Regions from separate parts of the Weeksella sp. HMSC059D05 genome, predicted to be linked through region 1. Evidence: riboswitches for the same ligand, from Rfam matches in the RefSeq annotation. Region 1 holds a riboswitch; each other region holds the start of a gene.
What was found. Region 1 has a riboswitch for thiamine pyrophosphate ahead of pnuC (nicotinamide riboside transporter PnuC). Riboswitches for the same ligand answer to the same signal wherever they lie in the genome.
Positions count from the first base shown of each region.

Region 1 (6,587 bases):
AACTTATCATGAATATCCACAGAGCAAAATTAAGAAAAGTAAATTATTTATGTGTTCTCGTACAAAACCCATTAATCTAAATTTTCTTGATCCAAATGGTGCTGTATAATTTCTATCGCATTGGCAACAGCATCGCTTAGCGCAACAATAAAATCACCTTTTTGGGCAATGGATTAGGTAAATTTGATCGCTTCTACTTCCTTTGAAATAACGATATAAGGAAACTGTTATAACCCTGAGCCCAGCCAAAGGTCACAACCCTGAACGGAGTTGAAGGTCACAACCCTGAGCGGAGTCGAAGGGGGATAAATTTTTAAGAATTTTTTGGCTTTCCTACTGTAGAAACATTAGACTGCACTACACGATACATATCGTGTCGGCGATCTTTCAGGGTTTTCACGGTCCCATATTCATGTAAATCTTTGAGTGCATACAAATCCACATCGGTAATCAGCACCATTTCTGTATTGGGTGTGGCTTCTGATTTCACCCCGTTGGTAGGAAAAGCAAAATCAGAAGGTGTGAAAACAGCCGATTGAGAAAACTGAATATCCATATTATTCACACGCGGAAGATTCCCTACCGAACCGGCAATCGCCACATAACATTCGTTTTCGATCGCACGGGCTTGGGCACAACTTCTTACTCGTGTATAACCATTTTGGGTATCGGTCATAAAGGGTACAAACAAAATTTGCATTCCTTGATCGGCTAATATTCTTGCTGTTTCTGGGAATTCGACATCATAACAAATCAATAAGCCTATTTTTCCACAATCGGTATCAAAAACTTTTAATTCATTTCCTCCGACCATTCCATAATATCGAAATTCGTTTGGGGTAATATGCATTTTGCTGTACGAATCGAGCTGTCCGTTTCGATGACATAGAAACGAAGTGTTGAACAACAACTCGTTTTCGATTGTCGGCATGGATCCTGCAATAATATTTACATTGTATGAGATAGCAAATTCTTGAATTTTCTTTACAATCTCGTCTGTTAATTCGGCCAATCGGTTCATGGCTTCTACTTCTTTCAGGTGATTGTATGGACTCATTAGCGGAGTGTTGAAAAACTCTGGAAACAAAAGAAAATCGGCTCCATAATCGCTTACGGTCTGCACAAAAAATTCTACCTGTTCGTAGAAATCTTGCAAATCTCTAAAAGCACGCATTTGCCACTGTACCAATCCTATACGTGTAATTCTCTTGGTAGGAGAACTGGACATCAGATCGGGTTCATAGTATATATTGTTCCATTCGAGAAGCGTAGCATACTCCATCGATTCGGTATCATCTTTAAGATAGTTTTTTAGGATCTTTTTTACATGAAAATCGTTTGCCAACTGAAATGTCAAAGTAGAATCGATTATTTCTTTTCTTTTTACTTTATCCACATACTCTCTCGGTGTCAGTTCAGCTGCATATTTGTGATAATTCGGGATTCTACCTCCTGCAACTATTGATTTCAAATTCATTTCCTCGCACAACTCTTTTCGTACGTCGTACAATCTTCTACCTAACCGTAATTGACGGTACTGAGGATGTACGAAAATTTCTATTCCATACATTACATCACCATCTGGATCGTGCTTTGTAAACTTCCCATTCGAGGTGATTTCTTCATAATTAGAGGTATTGAGATTTACTTTTTTCGAGTTTACAATGATCGCCAATGCAGAAGCCACTACTTTCCCATCAACTTCTACACAAAACTGGCCTTCTGGGAAGATACGTAACAACTCGTGTATATCTTCTCGTTGCCAATCTTCTTCGTCTATGTTCTTATAGGCTTCTTGTTCCGATTGCAAAAGATCTTCATAATCTTCTATCGTTAAGCGTCTAACTTGTATATCCATGCTATAATTTTGTGTTATGAAAAATAGAATTCAATAGTCTCAAAAAGTTATCCAAACTTATATAAAAATACGGATAAATTAGTTTATTCGTACCGAATATGTTTTCCTAATTAATTGATCAATTCGTAAAAAGTTCTTTTTCCTATTTTTATTTTCATGCCGTTTTTCAAAACAATCGACTCATTGGCATCTGTTCTTTTTTCATTATCTATTTGGATTCCACCACCTTCGATCAAACGACGGACTGCCGAACGAGAACTATCTTTTTTCAGTTGATGACACAAGTCTAATAAACTCATTCGGTTGTTTTCTATATTTTGTAAAGTGTTGATCTTTACCGGTTCGAAAACTTTTTCATCAAAATTTTTGTTCTGAAATTGTGTACTGAAAAAAACCTCTGCGCCTTCTGCTGCCTCGGCATTGTGGTATTGAGTAATTATATTTTTAGCCACTATTTTTTTTATTTTCATTGGGTTATCTCCCGAAGCAATTCTGTTTTTCAATTGTTCTTTTTCTTCTATAGAAAAATCTGTCGCCAAGTTGATGTATTCTTCTAGCAAATCATCTGGTATAGACATGGTCTTACCAAACATTTCGTTCGGTTCGTCTGTAAGTCCGATTATGTTATTCATCGATTTACTCATTTTTTCTTTTCCATCTAACCCACGCAATAATGGCATACACATTACAATCTGTGGCGAGACTTCGTATGACTCTTGCAACTGACGTCCCATGGTACAATTGAACAATTGGTCCGTTCCTCCCATCTCGATGTCTGCTTTTATTTGGGTAGAATCATACCCTTGCAAAATCGGGTACACCAGCTCGTGCATGGCAATCGGCGTATTTTCTGTAAAACGTTTATTAAAATCGTTTCTGTGCATCAATTGCGCAACCGTTACTCGAGATAGTAATTCTATTATAGCCGAAAAACTCAAACCATCTAACCAAGTAGAATTGTACACAATTTTTGTTTTTTCTACATCGATAATTTTAGATAATTGATTGATATAGGTTTGTGCATTATGCTGCACTTCTTCTGCACTTAGTGGTTTTCTTGCTTTATTTTTACCCGTCGGATCGCCAATACGCGCGGTGAAACTCCCGACCAAAATCACCACTTGATGTCCTAAATCTTGGAATTGTTTCAACTTCTTTAATACCACCGCATGGCCCAAATGCAAATCAGGAGCGGTAGGATCGAATCCCAGTTTAATAATTAATTTTCGGTTTTCTTCTTTGGCTTGTTTCAGCTTCTGTTCTAATCCGTTTTCGGGTAGAATAATTTCTACATTTTCTTTTAATTCTTCTATCATGTTGATTTTTTTCTTATTTCATACCAACAAAAAACCCAAACATTGCTGTTCGGGTTGTCTATGAGATTGTCTTTATTTGTTTATTCTAAAACATACACAGGCCTACCGAACATAGAGATCGGTAGAAGATACTCACTAAAAAATGGTACGCGTAATATGTTGTGCATGCTTTTCATTTCGCCTACAAAGATATAGATTTTTTATTTAGGATACGATGTAGATTTTATTCATTGAGAACTCAATTTTTTTATTACTAAATTTTATCCGACTTTTGCCTGTTCAATGGGGTGCCAAAAATTGGCTGAGATGATACCCATGCACCGAGTGCAATACCTGATCCGGATAATGCTGGCGTAGGGATTGAAAACTTATCATCTCCTGTCTAGAATAAAAACAATATTATGCAGGAAATCTTATCAAAAATCACCTGGATGGAATGGCTCGGTGTAGCCTTCTCTGTTGCACAAGTTCTCTTGGCAAGGCTCAATAAACCGATTAACTATCTGTTCGGAATTGGCGGAATTTCACTGACGCTTTGGGTCATGTTTTCTGCAAAACTTTATGCCGAATTTACCCTCAATATTTATTATTTGGTCATGAGTATTTACGGTTGGCTGTTCTGGACATTTGGCAAACAAAAACAAGAAACACCTATTTCCTCTTCAACCAAAAAGGATTGGATAAAAGTAGTCTGTATTGTCGTAATCAGCTTTCTGATTTTCTATTTCGCCCTGACGTACTTTACCAATTCTGATGTGCCTTTGTGGGATTCTCTGGTGAGTGCATTCGCTTGGGCCGGTATGTGGCTAATGGCCAAACGAAAAATAGAAAATTGGATATTGCTCAACATTAGCAATTTTATCTCAATACCGCTGATGATTCATAAAGATTTATACCTCTATGCCGTATTGAGTGCTTTTTTATTTTTGGTAGCTACCTCTGCTTATTTCAAATGGTTAAAACTTCTCAAAAACTCGCCCCATGCTGTCTAGGAAGGAAATGCGTGAAGAATTACTTCTTGCCGAAGCTTTATCCGATAAGGTTTTATCCGAAATTCATCAACAAAAATACTTACAAATTTGGGTACCAAAAATATATGGCGGACGAGAACTTTCTTTTGTTGATGGTTTGCAACTATTACAATCTCTAGCCTTTATAGACGGAAGTTTCGGTTGGACGGTTACCTTGTGTTCTGGTGCTCATTATTTTGCCCGAAATCTTTTACCCACCAAAGCCAAGGAGCTCTTCTCTTCTCCTGATATTTTTGTAGGTGGCAGTGGTATGGTTGGCGGAACGGCCGAAAAAACGTCTTCTGGATTTATCCTAAACGGTCGATGGATGCATGCTACGGGTGCTAGTTATCTTTCTCATTTTACCCTGAATGCACAAATTACCGAAAACGGACAACCTTGCCTTGGTGATAATCAACAGCCGATTGTTCGCTCATTTATCGTCCCAAAAGAAAGAGTAAGCCTTCATCCGTCTTGGCCTTTTATGGGAATGCGCGCCACGCATACCTATGCATTTGAAGTGAAAAATGCTGCCATATCCCGAGAAGATTCGTTTGTGTATGATGAGTTTTATACCCAAGATTTGATTAGCCACCTGCCGTTTCGTTTGTTTGCAGATGCTACTTTAATGGTCAATTATTTAGGCATGGCTACACATTTTGCCGAAGAAGCAACAAATTACAAATCCGATCAAGAAATTCAGTTACTGAAAGATTTTGTAGATCAGACTTCAGAAAAGCTGTTGAATTATGCACAACAGAGCGAACGTATTTTGATGGATAAGAACACTATTTTGGTTGAATTTATAGAAGAAGTGCATCGATTTTGCACCAATGCGCTTCATCATTTAACCCATTTGATGTTGGATGTTTATTTGATTTTGGGTATGAAGGCATCAAAAAACGATGAGTTATTGCACCAAATATTTCGAGATTTTTTCACGGCTACTCAACATGCCAATTTTAGAAAATAAAAAATTTGCTTAGTTTTTGCATTACGTTCGTTCTCCATTGATTTATGTAAATTATGGTTATCCAACATTCAATTTCTGTACCTCTGCGTTGTGCTCCATTTATTAGGATTCTGAACATTTTGGTAAAATTCGATACAGTAGCTGTGTAATGAATTTGGCTGATATTCTTGCTAAAAACCTAGGTCATCATCTTCATTTTCTCTACTATAAGGTTTGTAAGAATCCAAGCCGCTAAAGGAATCTAGTGGGTTACCGGTAGGTAAATTGATAGAGCTATCAAAGGTAAAATCGCTATCGCTACCGAACTGTTTGTTTTTATTCATCGAACTAGGGATGGTGTATTCGTCTTCGAAACTACTATTATCAAGATCTGTAAATTTTGCTTGTTCACCGATAAATCGTAATCGTATATTTTCTAATGCTCCATTACGGTGTTTTGCAATGATAAACTCTGCTTGTCCTGCACAAGGCGTTTCTATTTCGTCATCCCAAACTTCTAATTTATAATATTCTGGACGATAAATAAACGAAACAATATCGGCATCTTGTTCAATTGCTCCTGACTCCCGGAGGTCGGATAAAAGAGGGCGCTTACTTCCGCCTCTTGTTTCTACTGAACGTGATAACTGAGACAGGGCAATAACGGGTATATTCAGTTCTTTGGCAATGGCTTTTAGCGATCGAGATATCATCGAGATTTCTTGTTCGCGGTTACCGTTTGCTTTTCCTCCGGCCGTCATCAGTTGCAAATAATCGATAAGGATCATTCGTACTCCATGTTGAGAAACCAAACGACGAGCTTTGGCACGCAAATCGAAAATCGATAAAGCTGGGGTGTCATCGATATACAAAGGAGCTTCTTCCAGTCCTTTTACTTTGGTGTACAATTGTTTCCATTCATAATCGGCTAACGTGGCTTTTCTCAGTTTTTCGCCAGAAATACCTGTTTCACCAGAAATCATGCGGGTTATGAGTTGTACTGATGACATCTCGAGCGAAAAAATAGCCACAGGTATTTTGTGGTCGATGGTCATATTCTTAGCCATAGATAGGATAAAAGCCGTTTTTCCCATTCCTGGTCGAGCAGCTAGAATAATGAGATCGGATTGTTGCCAACCGGAAGTAATTTTATCGATTTCTGTGAAACCAGAAGGAAGACCACTCATTCCTTCTTTTGTAGACATGTCTTTTATTTTCTCGAGTGCTTCTTTGACCAAATCTCCGGCTTCACTATAGCTTCTTTTGATTCCACCCTCTGTAATTTCGAAAAGTTTGCTCTCTGTAAAATCAAGTAAATCGAAAACATCTGATGTATCATCATAGGATTTTCTGATGACTTCTGATGAAATTTCTATCAGTTTTCTTTTGATATAATTTTCTTGTATAGCTCTTGCATAGTATTCGATATGCGCAGAAGAAGACACCTTTTG
Region 1 is NZ_KV798530.1:3,785-10,371, forward strand. It holds gene HMPREF2660_RS04500 (GIY-YIG nuclease family protein) at 1-20, opposite strand, end outside; gene HMPREF2660_RS04505 (bifunctional GNAT family N-acetyltransferase/carbon-nitrogen hydrolase family protein) at 314-1,858, opposite strand; gene tyrS (tyrosine--tRNA ligase) at 1,969-3,174, opposite strand; TPP riboswitch at 3,448-3,551, shown strand; gene pnuC (nicotinamide riboside transporter PnuC) at 3,573-4,166, shown strand; gene HMPREF2660_RS04520 (acyl-CoA dehydrogenase family protein) at 4,156-5,157, shown strand; gene dnaB (replicative DNA helicase) at 5,328-6,587, opposite strand, start outside.

Region 2 (6,587 bases), on a different contig from region 1:
TCTTTAGACTTACCTAAACCATAACCTACTACTCCATTCATATCTCCTACGACAACGATTGCCGAGAAACCAAATGCACGTCCACCTTTTGTTACTTTTGTTACACGTTGTACTCCAACTAAGCGATCTTTAAGATCTAATCCTATTGGCTTTACTCTTTCTACGTTATTGAATCCTAACATAATTTCTTTTCTTCTTTTTTAGAATTTTAATCCACCTTCTCTAGCTCCATCTGCTAAAGCTTTGATTCTACCATGATAAACGAAACCATTGCGATCAAATACAACTGCTTCTACTCCTTTTGCTTTTGCTTTCTCTGCCAAAGCTTTCCCTACTGATGCAGAAACTTCTGTTTTATTTCCTGCCGCAATTCCTTTCTCACGTGATGATGCTGATACCAAGGTAGTTCCTGTGTTATCATCAATAATTTGTGCGTAGATTTCTTTGTTTGATCGGTAAACTGATAAACGTGGTTTTTCAGCTGTACCAAAAATATTGCGACGTACGCGTCTTTTTATTTTTTGTCTTTTTTCTACTTTAGATAATGCCATTTTTTACAAGTTTTTACGCAGATTTACCTGCTTTTCTTCTTACTATTTCACCAACAAATTTGATACCTTTTCCTTTATAAGGCTCTGGTTTACGGAAAGAGCGGATTTTCGCTACTATCATCCCTAATAATTGCTTGTCGTGTGAGCTTAAAATTACAATTGGGTTTTTCCCTTTTTCAGTTACAGTCTCTACCTTCACTTCTTCCGGCATCTCCATAATGATGTTATGAGAAAATCCTAATGACATATCTAATTTTTGTCCTTGGTTAGATGCTCTATACCCAACCCCAACCAATTCTAAACTAGTTTTGAAACCTTCCGTTACTCCTACTACCATATTGTTAATAAGAGCTCGATACAATCCGTGTAACGAACGATCTTCTTTCGAATCTGACGGACGAACTACCGTCAACACTCCGTCTTCTATTTTCACATCAAATCCTTCTTTCAACTCTTGAGTCAAAGATACGTTACCGTTTTTCACTGTTACAACATTATCTTTAAACTCTACGTTAGCTGATGAAGGTAATGTAATTTGTGCGTTTCCTATTCTAGACATAATTTCTTCTGCGTTAATAGATTAATAAACAAAACATAATACTTCACCACCTACGTTTTCTCTACGTGCCTGTTTGTCTGTCATCACACCACGAGAGGTTGATATAATGGCAACACCTAAACCGTTTAAAACGCGAGGCAATTCCTTCGCTCCTGCATACTGACGCAAACCAGGAGACGAAGCTCTTTGAAGCTTTTTAATTGCTGGTTGCTTAGTTAATTTGTCATACTTCAATGCAATTTTGATTGAGTGATGACCCTTCTCATTAGTCTCGAATTTATAATTCAAGATGTAACCTTGCTCAAAAAGAATTCTTGTGATTTCTTTTTTCAAGTTCGACGCAGGAATCTCCACAACTTTGTGCCCTGCCATCATTGCATTTCTTACTCGGGTAAGAAAATCTGAAATTGGATCTGTGTACATAAATAATTCTATAGTATAGAGTTAGCCCTTCTAACTCTACTTTTAGGATTAAACTTTACTATTTAATGCTCTATGCATTTGGGTTGCAAAGATATTTATTTTTTTTTATTCTACAAAATGTGCATCAAATAATTTATTATTAATCGTATTAATTATTAGGGATTAAAATGAAGCATAAAAACAAATCTTATATTTTCTTACACATTATAATCAATCTCAACATTAATTCTTGATGTAATCTTCTTTTTATTCTTAAAAAAAGTTGAATGTCGAAACAATTTATATAAATTTGGTTTGGCTTTAGGGGTATTCTGAAAAGAATTGAGAGAGTCCCTTTGAACCTGATACGATTAACACCGACGTAGGGAAAAGCAATGTCTATGCAATTATTTAATATTTGCAACGCTTTATTTTCGAAGAAAATCCTCTTTAGCCATTAATTGTTTTATCTAAAAAATTATCAATTAATGGAAAATCTAATCATTGAAAATTTACATGCTGTCCGGATAAAAAATCCGCTTGTTCACAACATCACCAATTTTGTGGTGATGAACAATACTGCAAATGTTCTTTTGGCAATTGGCGCATCGCCTGTTATGGTGCATGCACATAAAGAAGTGGAAAATGTTGTCGAAATCTCAAATGCATTAGTCATCAATATCGGAACTCTTGATGATTATTGGGCAGAAAGTATGCTAATTGCAGCAGAAAAAGCAAATCAACTGAATAAGCCTTGGATATTGGATCCTGTTGGAGCTGGAATCTCAACCTTCAGAAACGAACTTATAAAAGAACTGTTACGCTATCATCCTACCGTGGTAAGAGGAAATGCTTCGGAAATTTTAGCTTTAGATAGCTTCGAAACTGTCCAGGGAAAAGGAGTCGACAGTACGCATCAAAGTAATCAAGCGATAAAAGCAGCACACAATTTAAATCAAAAGTTTGGGTCTGTTGTGTGCATTTCAGGTGCTTCAGATTTTATTGTATCCAACAATCTGATTATTGAAATTAAAAATGGTCATGAATTAATGACGAAAGTTACTGGTTTAGGTTGTTCGGCAACAGCTAGTATCGGTGCTTTTATTGGTCTTAATAAAAATCCTTTCCTCGAAACGGTTAGCGGTATGGCTGTATTTAGTTTAGCAGGTGAATTGGCACAGAAAAAAAGTTATGGTCCTGGAACCTTACAAATGAATTTGTATGACACGTTATACCATATATCTGCAAAAGAAATTCGAGCAAACTTAAAAATATCGGTTCATGAAGATTAATCCAACTTTTCCTTATCCTTTGTATTTAGTTATTTCTGAAAAAGATTGTAAGTATCTTCACTGGTTAGATGTTGCAGAGCAAGCAATTATTGGTGGGGTTGACATCATTCAGCTCCGGGAAAAGAATTGCAGTGTCGGCGAGTACATTTCAAAAGCTACATTATTAAAAAATATTACGGACCACTACAATATCCCGTTGATTATTAACGATTCGTTAGAGGTTGCTACCGCTGTTGACTCTTGGGGAATACATGTCGGGCAGGCTGATATATCACCTTCTAAAATTAAGAAAAATACACAAGCTCTAAAACACATTGGTTGGTCTTTAGAAAATATCAAACAATTGGATGATGATGAAATGAAATATGTACATCATTTAGGGGTAAGTCCTATATTTTCGACTCCAACAAAAACCAATACGATTACTGAATGGGGTTTTGATGGATTAAAATTTTTAAAAACTAAAACATCAAAACCTTTGATTGCAATTGGCGGGATTAATGAAAGTAATATTGCTAAAATCATACAAGCAGGCGCAGATAGTGTTGCAATTGTTTCTGCCATTTGCGGAAGTAAAAATCCAAAAAAATCGACCCAAATTTTAAAACAAATTATTAACAATAATGAATACCATGCAAAAACCCTATAGCGTCTTAACAATTGCCGGATATGATGGAAGCGGTGGCGCTGGCATACAAGCTGATACCAAAACAATTTCTGCTCATGGATGTTATGCTACAAATGTATTGACGGCATTGCCTGTTCAAAATACAAAAGGCGTACAAAATATTTACGAAATTCCTGCACAAGCAATTCGTGAACAAATTCTATCCATATTAGAGGATATTTATCCTGATGCAATAAAAATTGGAATGGTTCATAGTGTTGAATTGGTTCATATCATTTCAGAGGAATTAAAAAATTACAATAGACCGATTGTTTATGACCCTGTCATGGTTGCGACCAGTGGACATCGATTAATCAAAGAAGAAACTCTTGAAGCTTGCATAGAAAAACTTTTCCCTTTGGCTACGCTTATTACACCAAATCTTGATGAAGCAAGTATTTTGGTAAATCATAAAATTGATTCTGCTGAATTGATGCTTGCTTATGGAGAAACGATTTTAAATTTAGGTTGTCAGAATCTTTTAATAAAAGGTGGACATCTTCAGCAAGAAAAAATTATCAGTTATTTATTTCAAAAAGAACAACCTGTACAAAGTTATACCTCTCAAAAAATAAAGACAAAAAATACGCATGGTTCAGGTTGCACACTATCTTCTGCAATTGCGTGTAATTTAGCTTTGGGATATTCACTCACACAAAGTGTACAACTAGCACAAGAATATGTTGAACAAGCAATATTAGGAAGTAAAGACCTAGCAATTGGGAAAGGAAATGGACCTCTTAATCATTTATTTAATCCACAAAAATTAAAAACGTATGACATTCACAACTAAAGCATGGGAAACCATCGAACCTATTTACAATGATATTCTAAATATGCCTTTTATAATCGAATTGCAAAATGGCTCATTACCAATAGAGAAATTTCAGTTTTACATGTTACAAGATGCAAAATATTTGGAACATTTTGGACGAGTATTAGCTGCCATTGGATCAAAATCTGAAGACAATCAACAAGCCATCGACTTTTTCGAATTCGGAAAAAACGCATTAATTGTTGAACGTGCTTTGCACGAATCCTATTTTGAGGATTTTGGATTATCGCCAAACATCATCATCGAAACACAACCTGTTTGTCACCATTATTCACATTTCTTAAAAAGTACTGTTGCATTCGAACCTATCGAAATTGCATTAGCAGCTGTTTTGCCTTGCTTTTGGATTTACAAAGAAGTTGGTGATGAAATCATCAAAAATCAAGCAAAAGAAAATAATCCATATCAAAAATGGATAGACACCTATAGTGGAAATGAATTTGGTGAAGGAGTAAGAAAAGCAAAAACTTATGTTGATAAGATTGCAGATGGAGCAACTGAAAAAATAAAAGAGCAAATGTTAGAAGCTTTTGTCAAAGCAAGCGAATTAGAATATCGGTTTTGGGATGCATCTTATAAAAACATCACATGGGAAAGAAAATAAATGCCATCTTTTTTGATTTTGATGGAGTAATCGTAGATAGTCTACAATTGTGGGAGCAGATGTTTGATGAAGTTGTTAAACTATATCATTTGGATACGAAATGTTTGGTAGAAAATGATGGGATGAATTTCACGACAAATGAAGCAATCCAATTGATGTTAGAAAATCAGCAACGCTTCACCAACGCTTTGTCCGCGGAAATAATCGAATGGACAGAAAAATTTTACATCGATAACTTTCATCAGTTATTACGATTAAATGAACATGTTGTTGAAGTATTGGAACATTTAAAAGCCAATCAAATTCAAATTATTCTTGTTTCTAATTCCTCTAAAAGACAAGTCAAGTATGCTTTTGAGCAATTAAAACTTCACTCTTATTTTGATCACACTATTTCAGCAGATGATGTTTCGAAAGGCAAACCAAATGCAGAACCTTATTTAAAAGCTTTATCATTATCCGAAAAACAAATGGAAGAAGTTTTAGTTATTGAAGATTCACTCACCGGAATTAATTCAGCAAAAGTTGCAGGTTTAAATTATAAGATTTACAACAATTCAGCCTTTTGTCTTCACCCAAATTACATAGCAGATTTTAGGGAGTTGATCAAAGATATATAAACCTCACCAAAACAAAAAAACCTTACGCATAGCATAAGGTTTTCTTTATAACTTGCTCTTTGTAATTAGATTACCAAGATGCTTTTTTCACTCCTGGGATTAACCCTTCGTTTGCCATTTCACGGAATGTAACACGAGAAATACCAAATGTTCTCATATATCCTTTAGGGCGACCTGTTATTTTACAACGGTTGTGTAAACGTACAGGCGAAGCGTTTTTAGGAATTCTTTGTAATCCTTCATAGTCACCAGCAGCTAATAAAGCTTCACGTTTTGCTGCATATTTAGCAACTAATTTTGCTCTTTTGCGCTCACGCGCTTTCATTGATTCTTTTGCCATAACTTATTTTTCTTTCGTAAATGGTAAACCAAACTTAGTTAATAAAGCTTTTGCTTCCTTATCAGTTTTTGCAGAGGTCACAAAAGTGATGTCCATCCCTTGGATTTTTTTCACTTTATCGATATTGATCTCAGGGAAAATGATTTGTTCTTTTATCCCTAAGTTATAGTTTCCTCTACCGTCGAAACCATTCGAGCTGATTCCTTGGAAATCACGTACTCGTGGTAAAGCAGCTGTTACCAAACGATCTAAGAATTCGTACATTTTCTCACCACGTAAAGTTACTTTTGCTCCGATTGGCATTCCTTTACGTAATTTGAATGCGGCCTCATCTTTTTTCGAGATGGTTCCTACAGCTTTTTGACCTGTGATAAGTTCTAATTCTTCGATTGCATAATCAACAATTTTTTTATCTGCAGTTGCAGCACCTAAACCTTGTGATAATACAATTTTCTCTAATTTCGGAACTTCCATGATCGATTTGTATCCGAACTCTTCTTTAAGAGCTCCTACAATTTCTTCTTTATATTTAACCTGCGGACGCGGTTTGTAAGTTTTACTCATCATTAAATAGCTTTACCTGTTTTTTTAGAAATTCTTGTTTTCTTTCCGTCCTCTACTTTGTAACCTACTTTTGTAGCTTTACCAGTTTCAGGATCAACTAAAGCCAATTTACAGATATATAAAGGAGCTTCTTTCTCGATTATTCCGCCTTGC
Region 2 is NZ_KV798550.1:120,691-127,277, reverse strand. It holds gene rpsE (30S ribosomal protein S5) at 1-182, opposite strand, end outside; gene rplR (50S ribosomal protein L18) at 201-551, opposite strand; gene rplF (50S ribosomal protein L6) at 565-1,110, opposite strand; gene rpsH (30S ribosomal protein S8) at 1,132-1,533, opposite strand; TPP riboswitch at 1,826-1,918, shown strand; gene thiM (hydroxyethylthiazole kinase) at 2,001-2,804, shown strand; gene thiE (thiamine phosphate synthase) at 2,794-3,453, shown strand; gene thiD (bifunctional hydroxymethylpyrimidine kinase/phosphomethylpyrimidine kinase) at 3,428-4,264, shown strand; gene tenA (thiaminase II) at 4,248-4,910, shown strand; gene HMPREF2660_RS10165 (HAD family hydrolase) at 4,895-5,530, shown strand; gene rpsN (30S ribosomal protein S14) at 5,601-5,870, opposite strand; gene rplE (50S ribosomal protein L5) at 5,874-6,437, opposite strand; gene rplX (50S ribosomal protein L24) at 6,437-6,587, opposite strand, start outside.
Region 2: linked by a shared signal. The riboswitch ahead of thiM (hydroxyethylthiazole kinase) and the one ahead of pnuC (nicotinamide riboside transporter PnuC) in region 1 are both predicted to bind thiamine pyrophosphate.

Region 3 (6,587 bases), on a different contig from region 1:
TTAAACAAAGACTTACCACGCGTATCGGCTGACCAAGCCAAACAAGGAGAACGTATCGCTACAGAAAACTTAAAAGAAGGCGATTTGGTATTCTTTGCAACGAAAGGGAGAGGTCGTGTAACCCATGTAGGAATTGTTCACGGAAGAGATGAAAATGGCGTTCTACAATTTATCCATTCTTCAACCTCTAAAGGAGTTATCATCACGCCAATTACAGATAGTTATTGGGGCAAAAGATATCTATACGGCAAACGAGTTCTTTAATACTTAAAACGAAAAACAAACAACATAAAAAAAGCTGCTTCAGAAACGAAGCAGCTTTTTTATATGAGGAGAATTTTTTATAAAAACTTAGTACTAGAATCGGACTTTCATCCCACCCATCACATTGATTCCGGCTTGAGGAAAGTAATAAGCTTCCCCGTAATAAAACCCATACGATTCGTATTCTTTATCGAATAAGTTGTTAATCAAAAATGTAAAATCTACTGCTTGTTTTCCTTTCATTTTCAGGCCATAGCTCAACGTAAGATCTGTTAATAGATAGCTTGCTAATTGTCCATCTACTGGCTCTGTATTCGATAAATATTGTTCTCCTACATATTTCGTATACCAGTTGATTCTGAAATTCTTGATTGGCATTACATCAAAACCTGCTCCAGCAACCCAACTTGGCGAAAGAATGGTTTGGGTATCACCGTAAGCAACTACAAACTCATTTCCTTGTGCATCATATTCGGTTGTTTTGTAGTCTTTGTTGATGTTTTTACTCCAAGTTGCATTCCCGAATACAGAAACTCTTTGGGGAACAATTGCGTATTGTGCGTCTAACTCGACTCCTGCTCGATAACTCTTTCCGATATTTTTTCTCAAAGGTGATCCGACATCATTCACCGCTCCGGTATAGACCAACTGATTTTTGTAGAGCATATAATATCCGTTGAGGTTAACCGAGAATCGTCCTGCTTTCTTATAACCTAACTCGAAATCTTGTAGATGTTCTGACTTTGGTTTTTCGGCTTGATTATATTTGTAATCGTTACGAAGTGGCTCTCGGTTTGATATTCCGTAATAGGTATAAAAACTGTGTTGATTATTTACCTTATAGTTTATACCAACTTTTGGATTGATAAAATTAAATTGATCGTCGAACGGTCGGAAATCATCACTGTCATTCTCTCCTCCTTCGTGATATTTCCCAACATAATCGATAAAACGATATTGCAAATCACCATAAAATTCCCAATTATCTAACCCATATAAAACTTTTGCATAGGCTGCAAGTTGAGATTTGGTTGCATAATTATTGTAAAATTTATAATCTGGTAATTGCCAATCGAAGTCTTTCATCCATTTTACAAATCCGTAGTGATCTCCTTTGTATTGGTTTGCAGAAAGTCCCCAGAAAAACTTGAAGTCGCCTAAGCGTTGATTTTCCATTTCCCAGTTGAAACCATAAAAATCGTTGTTTAACCATTTCTGACGAATAAGATCTGTTCTTTTCAGTTGTGTAAATTCTTCTAATTTGTACTTACTCAATCTTTCGTTTTGCTTATAATCTTCATAATACCCTTTTCCTTTGGTATAGTGTAGGGTAAGTTTCGACTTCCAGTCATCCCCCATTTTTTGATTCCACGTAAAGAAGTAATGATTTTGTTGGTAGTTATCGGTTTGATTGTCATAATACCCAATAACTTTAGACCAATCTTCATTATAGATTGCCCCCGATGGGTTGAATCTTCTATTTTCGTTCATCATTGCACGGGTTACTCCTCCCCAAGCTTGGTATGTTTTTTCGTTACCGTACATATTTTGGAAACGGAAAGAGGTGCGGTTGTTCAGCTCGTATACAGCGGTAAAATCATACGACCAAAGTTTACTTGATGCCCGTTCTATATAACCGTCAGAGCGGAGATGGGAAGCACGTACATCGACAGAAAATTTATCATTGAGGATTTTTCCTGTTCCACCTTGTACGGTATATTTTTGCGAATTGAAGCTACCATAAGAGCCTGCTAACTCTAGAAATGGATCTCGAGATGGTGCTTGCGTTTCTATGTTAACGCTTGCTCCAAAAGCGGCCATCCCATTCGTAGAAGACCCCACGCCGCGCTGGATATAAATTGCATTGGTAGAGGAAGCTAAATCGGGCATGTTTACCCAGAAAACACCTTGTGATTCTGCATTGTTCAACGGAACGCCGTTTAGAGTAACATTTACTGAGCTCTCCCCTAGACCACGAATCCGAATGGTAGAATAGCCCATTCCGTTTCCAGTATCAGAAGAGGTGAGAATAGATGTTCCACGATTGAGCAAAGTAGGAATATCTTGCCCTAAGTTGCGTTCGTTCAGTGTTTTTTTGTTGTACTTTTCTACCGAAATTGGTAGTTGTTCTAGAATCGTTAAACCTTCTAATTCGATGTTCTCTGCTCGAATACTGTCTTGCTCTTGCGCCATAAGCCACTGAGCACTAATCATTGATAAAAGAAAAATTGACCTTTTCATAAAAAATAATAATTTATGAAAGGGACACAAAGAACCATGAGAATTTTTGGTTCTAGGTGAAGAAAACCGTTTCCCTTAGCAGCATTATCTGCTCAGGTTCTATGGGTATAATCTCAGCCTTTGCAAGCACCCCTTTCTATGAGCGGCAAAGATAACATTTTTTCTATAAGAAACTCAAAAGTTCTTCTAGCTTTGGCTAACTTCTGTTTCTTTAACTGTAAGATGCTGTATACTAACGGTTACCAACTCTTTTATCGGGAATAGCTTCATCAGTTTAGGGTCCGATTCTAATCCTACTTGATCGCAAATTTTCTTAAAGATATCATATTCTACAATATATTGATCAGAAAATCCATGCGTTGCATCGTAAGCAGTGGCGGGTGTCTTGCCTAAATTTTCAGCTGCTATTTTTGGTGAAAGACCGTGCAATTCTATTAGTAATAATCCATATTTTTGTAGAAAAGGTTTCCAGTTCTCAAGGTGTTCTTGTAGGTTATCTTCAATGGCATTGTTGGATATTCTTTTACCTCTATACGCAAAAGCTCCTGTAGATGTACTGATCCGGTTGCTTGGTTTGTCTACATCAGTCCAAATTCTGTTATGGTCGAGAAAGCTTCTCATATTTAACAAATCAGACAAATGTATGCCGTAATCGTGTTGCAAGTCGTGCGCTAAGGTTTTAGGATCGGATATATCGCCCCATATAACTTTTGCCCAAATATCGTTTTGGATGAGATTTGCTCGCGTTACTCGCAGGGCGGCTTCGTTATAGTCTGCTCCGACCAAAAAAAGCGGATACTCATCGAGATATTTTCCTCGCAAAGTTTTTCGTTCGATTACTTCGTATAAATGTTGTAGCAAAGCTCCGTTTCCACTTCCCATATCGAGAATTCCTTTGGGTTGAAGATTCAGTGGACGGTTGAAGATATCGATAATAAATTCATCTATAATTTTGAAATACGTGGCATGTGCTCCTCCACTTCCCCACACATTCATCTCTCTATGAACATGCTTTTCATCTTGCCCCTCTTCTATTTCTCTTATTTTTTTTGCAACCCCAAAAAGCAGCTCATTTAGCTGTGCGAAAAGAGGTAAATAAGAAACTGTTACTCCGTATGCTGTTGCGCGACGCGCAAAGAATAAGCCAACTGGGGTAAACTGGAAATTTTTACCTTTTTTATCGAACCATCCTAATTGGGCCAATGCAGAGAGTATTTTCTCGAAATGTTGGGGATTTTTGTGGTATTCGTCTGCACTAAATGATGCTTCCATAAAATACTTATGAAACATTCCACTCATCCCTAACCGTACGGCCAATGGTGCAATCAGAGCCCCTTCTATGTGTTTGCAGATTTGATGATGAAGTTTTTTATTTTCTAATGTATCTTGATGGGTCGGGACTATATATTTCTGATATTTGGTATATAGTTGCATCCATAGTGTGCAAAATTCTTGGTTGGTTTCTATACTATTGTACACCACTTCGTTTGACAAGTAAGCTGCTAGGTCTTGATAAATCTCATAATTACGGAAAGCGCGTTCACTATATTTTGACAATGAAATCGTAACCTCATCGGTAGAGTTATCTACTTCGTGTAGCAAATAATTCTGCGAAGCTAAAACATGAAATGCTACATTTAGATAGCCTTCGTTCGCCTGAAATTCTTCTGCTACTTGCTTTAGGGATACTTTTTTGCGTGTTAATAAAAAGTGTAATACTCCTCTTTTTGCCAAGGCAGATATGATTGGTGCCACAACAATTCCGTCTAGATGACGAAAAATGGTTTCGCGTAATTCTCTTTTATCCATAAATTAAAAATACAAAAAAACCGATACAAATATCGGTTTTCTTGTAAACTATTTTTTCTTCCTTAAGTTTGAAGAAAGTTTATTGATCGATACGCAAAAAAGCTCCTTTATGATTAAATTTCAACTCTAATCCGTCTGATAATTTCACCTCGTATCCTCTTTTTTCTTTCTCTACTTTATAGACCTGTGCATTTGGGTAGTGTTTTTTTATATACGACACGATATTTTGGTTGATAAATTGTGTTGGGATTGCCTTGCCTTTCCCGTCGACTTCTTTCCAGTTTCCTTTTCTATCAAACTCTACTTTTATCCCGTTATCCAAATAGACTTCGTACTCATCGACTAGGTTTCCTTTGGCATCTACTTTGGTTTTTGCAATAGTATTATTGGTGAAATTAGCTTTCAAGAAGCCTTGTGATGGTTGTGGTAATCGAGCATTTTGCACATTTGTTTGTGCGAATGTAAAGCTCCCGATTGCTATAAAACCTCCTATTAAAAGTGTTTTTATTTTCATTTTATCTATTTATAGTTTGGTTGCGTACTTATTTTGATTTACTTACGAAATTTCCGTTTTGATCGAATTTTAGCTCTACATCACTCGGATATAAATCCACTTCGTAACCTTGTGCCTTTTTTTCTACTTTCTCTACACCATCTGCAGGATAATTATTTTTGATATAATCGGTCAGAGGAGTAGGCAAAAAAGTTAGTTTCCCGATAGTTTCTTTTTCTTTTTTCACTTCTTCCCAATTCCCTCCTTGATCGAATTCTATCTTTGTTCCGTCGGTCAGTTGTACTTTATACTCATCGTCTTCTAGGTTATTTTTCTCATGAAGTGCATTCTGTATTTGTGCATTTGCAAAATTTTGAGTTATAAAATTTCTAACACTTTCGGGCAATTCATCTTCTTTCAATAATTGCTCGTTACGATCGACCGTTTCGGTTTTCACGGTTCCGTTTTCCTCTATCTCTTGGTAGGTTTCTTTCTTGTTATCTGTATTATTACATGATTGTAAACCGATCAAAGATATTATAGCAAGACTAAAGGCAATTTTTTTCATTTTCTATATTTTATTATTGTTGTATTGTCTTATGAAATTACAATCATCGTACCAAAACCTAAAGATTGATTTTGATATTATATTTCTCATAAAACGCTTTGATATGTGCCACGGCTTCTTCTGCAGTATCTACCAAGCGGTACAATTCTAAGTCTTTTTCTGCAATATACCCTTCTTCGAGCATGGTATTTTTGAGCCAATCGAAGAGACCACTCCAAAACTTTTTTCCTACCAAAACGATTGGGAATCGCCCTGATTTTTTAGTTTGGACTAACGTAAGTGCTTCAAATAATTCATCCAGAGTACCGAAACCGCCTGGCATCACAATAAACCCTTGAGAATATTTCACGAACATTACTTTTCTCACAAAAAAGTAATTGAAGTTTACCATGTACTGATTATCAATATAATCGTTGAGTTTTGCCTCGAATGGCAAACTAATCCCCAATCCTACAGAAGCTCCTCCTCCTCTTTGTGCTCCTTTGTTTGCAGCTTCCATTATAGCAGGGCCACCACCGGTAATTACCCCGAAACCAATTTGCGTTAATCGGTAAGCAATTTCCTCTGCCATGTTGTAATATAGATGATCGGGCTTGGTGCGTGCAGAGCCAAAAATAGATACACACGGTCCGATTTTTGACATGGTTTCGTAACCGTCTACAAATTCACTCATTATTTTGAAGAGTGCCCAAGAGTCGTTAATTCTTATTTCATTCCAATTTTTTGGTCGGAAAGGCGATTGTATTCTATCGTTTTCTTTTTCTTCATTTGTCATTTGATGTCGTTTTTCTTTAATAAGATTTACTATTATAAAAAAACTGTAACAGATTTGTTACGGATCTTTATTAATTATTTTTTGTTATGGTCAATCTCTACTCATAAAAACTCTCAGGATATACCAGAACAAAAGCATTAATGAAGCAAAGAGCGATAAGGCTGCTGCAACATATTGTTGCGTCCCGAATTCATGCTTTAGTTGATGAGTATTGTACAAAATTGCTCCACCTGCCAAAGCACACATCCCGACGGAGAACCATAATCCTAAATCGAATCCGAACAGCATACCTGCAATAATCAATCCAATGGCGAGAAAGAAGCCAATTGTTAGTGCACCTTTCAAGACCGAGAAGTCTGTTTTGGTTAGAAATACTATTACCGAGAGTCCGACAAACAAACCTCCGGTTACTACAGCTGCTTGTTTTATTACGTATT
Region 3 is NZ_KV798535.1:31,180-37,766, reverse strand. It holds gene HMPREF2660_RS04885 (C40 family peptidase) at 1-264, shown strand, start outside; gene HMPREF2660_RS04880 (TonB-dependent receptor) at 358-2,505, opposite strand; TPP riboswitch at 2,560-2,649, opposite strand; gene HMPREF2660_RS04875 (class I SAM-dependent methyltransferase) at 2,692-4,314, opposite strand; gene HMPREF2660_RS04870 (PepSY-like domain-containing protein) at 4,394-4,828, opposite strand; gene HMPREF2660_RS04865 (PepSY-like domain-containing protein) at 4,857-5,375, opposite strand; gene HMPREF2660_RS04860 (LOG family protein) at 5,434-6,150, opposite strand; gene HMPREF2660_RS04855 (Bax inhibitor-1/YccA family protein) at 6,241-6,587, opposite strand, start outside.
Region 3: linked by a shared signal. The riboswitch ahead of HMPREF2660_RS04880 (TonB-dependent receptor) and the one ahead of pnuC (nicotinamide riboside transporter PnuC) in region 1 are both predicted to bind thiamine pyrophosphate.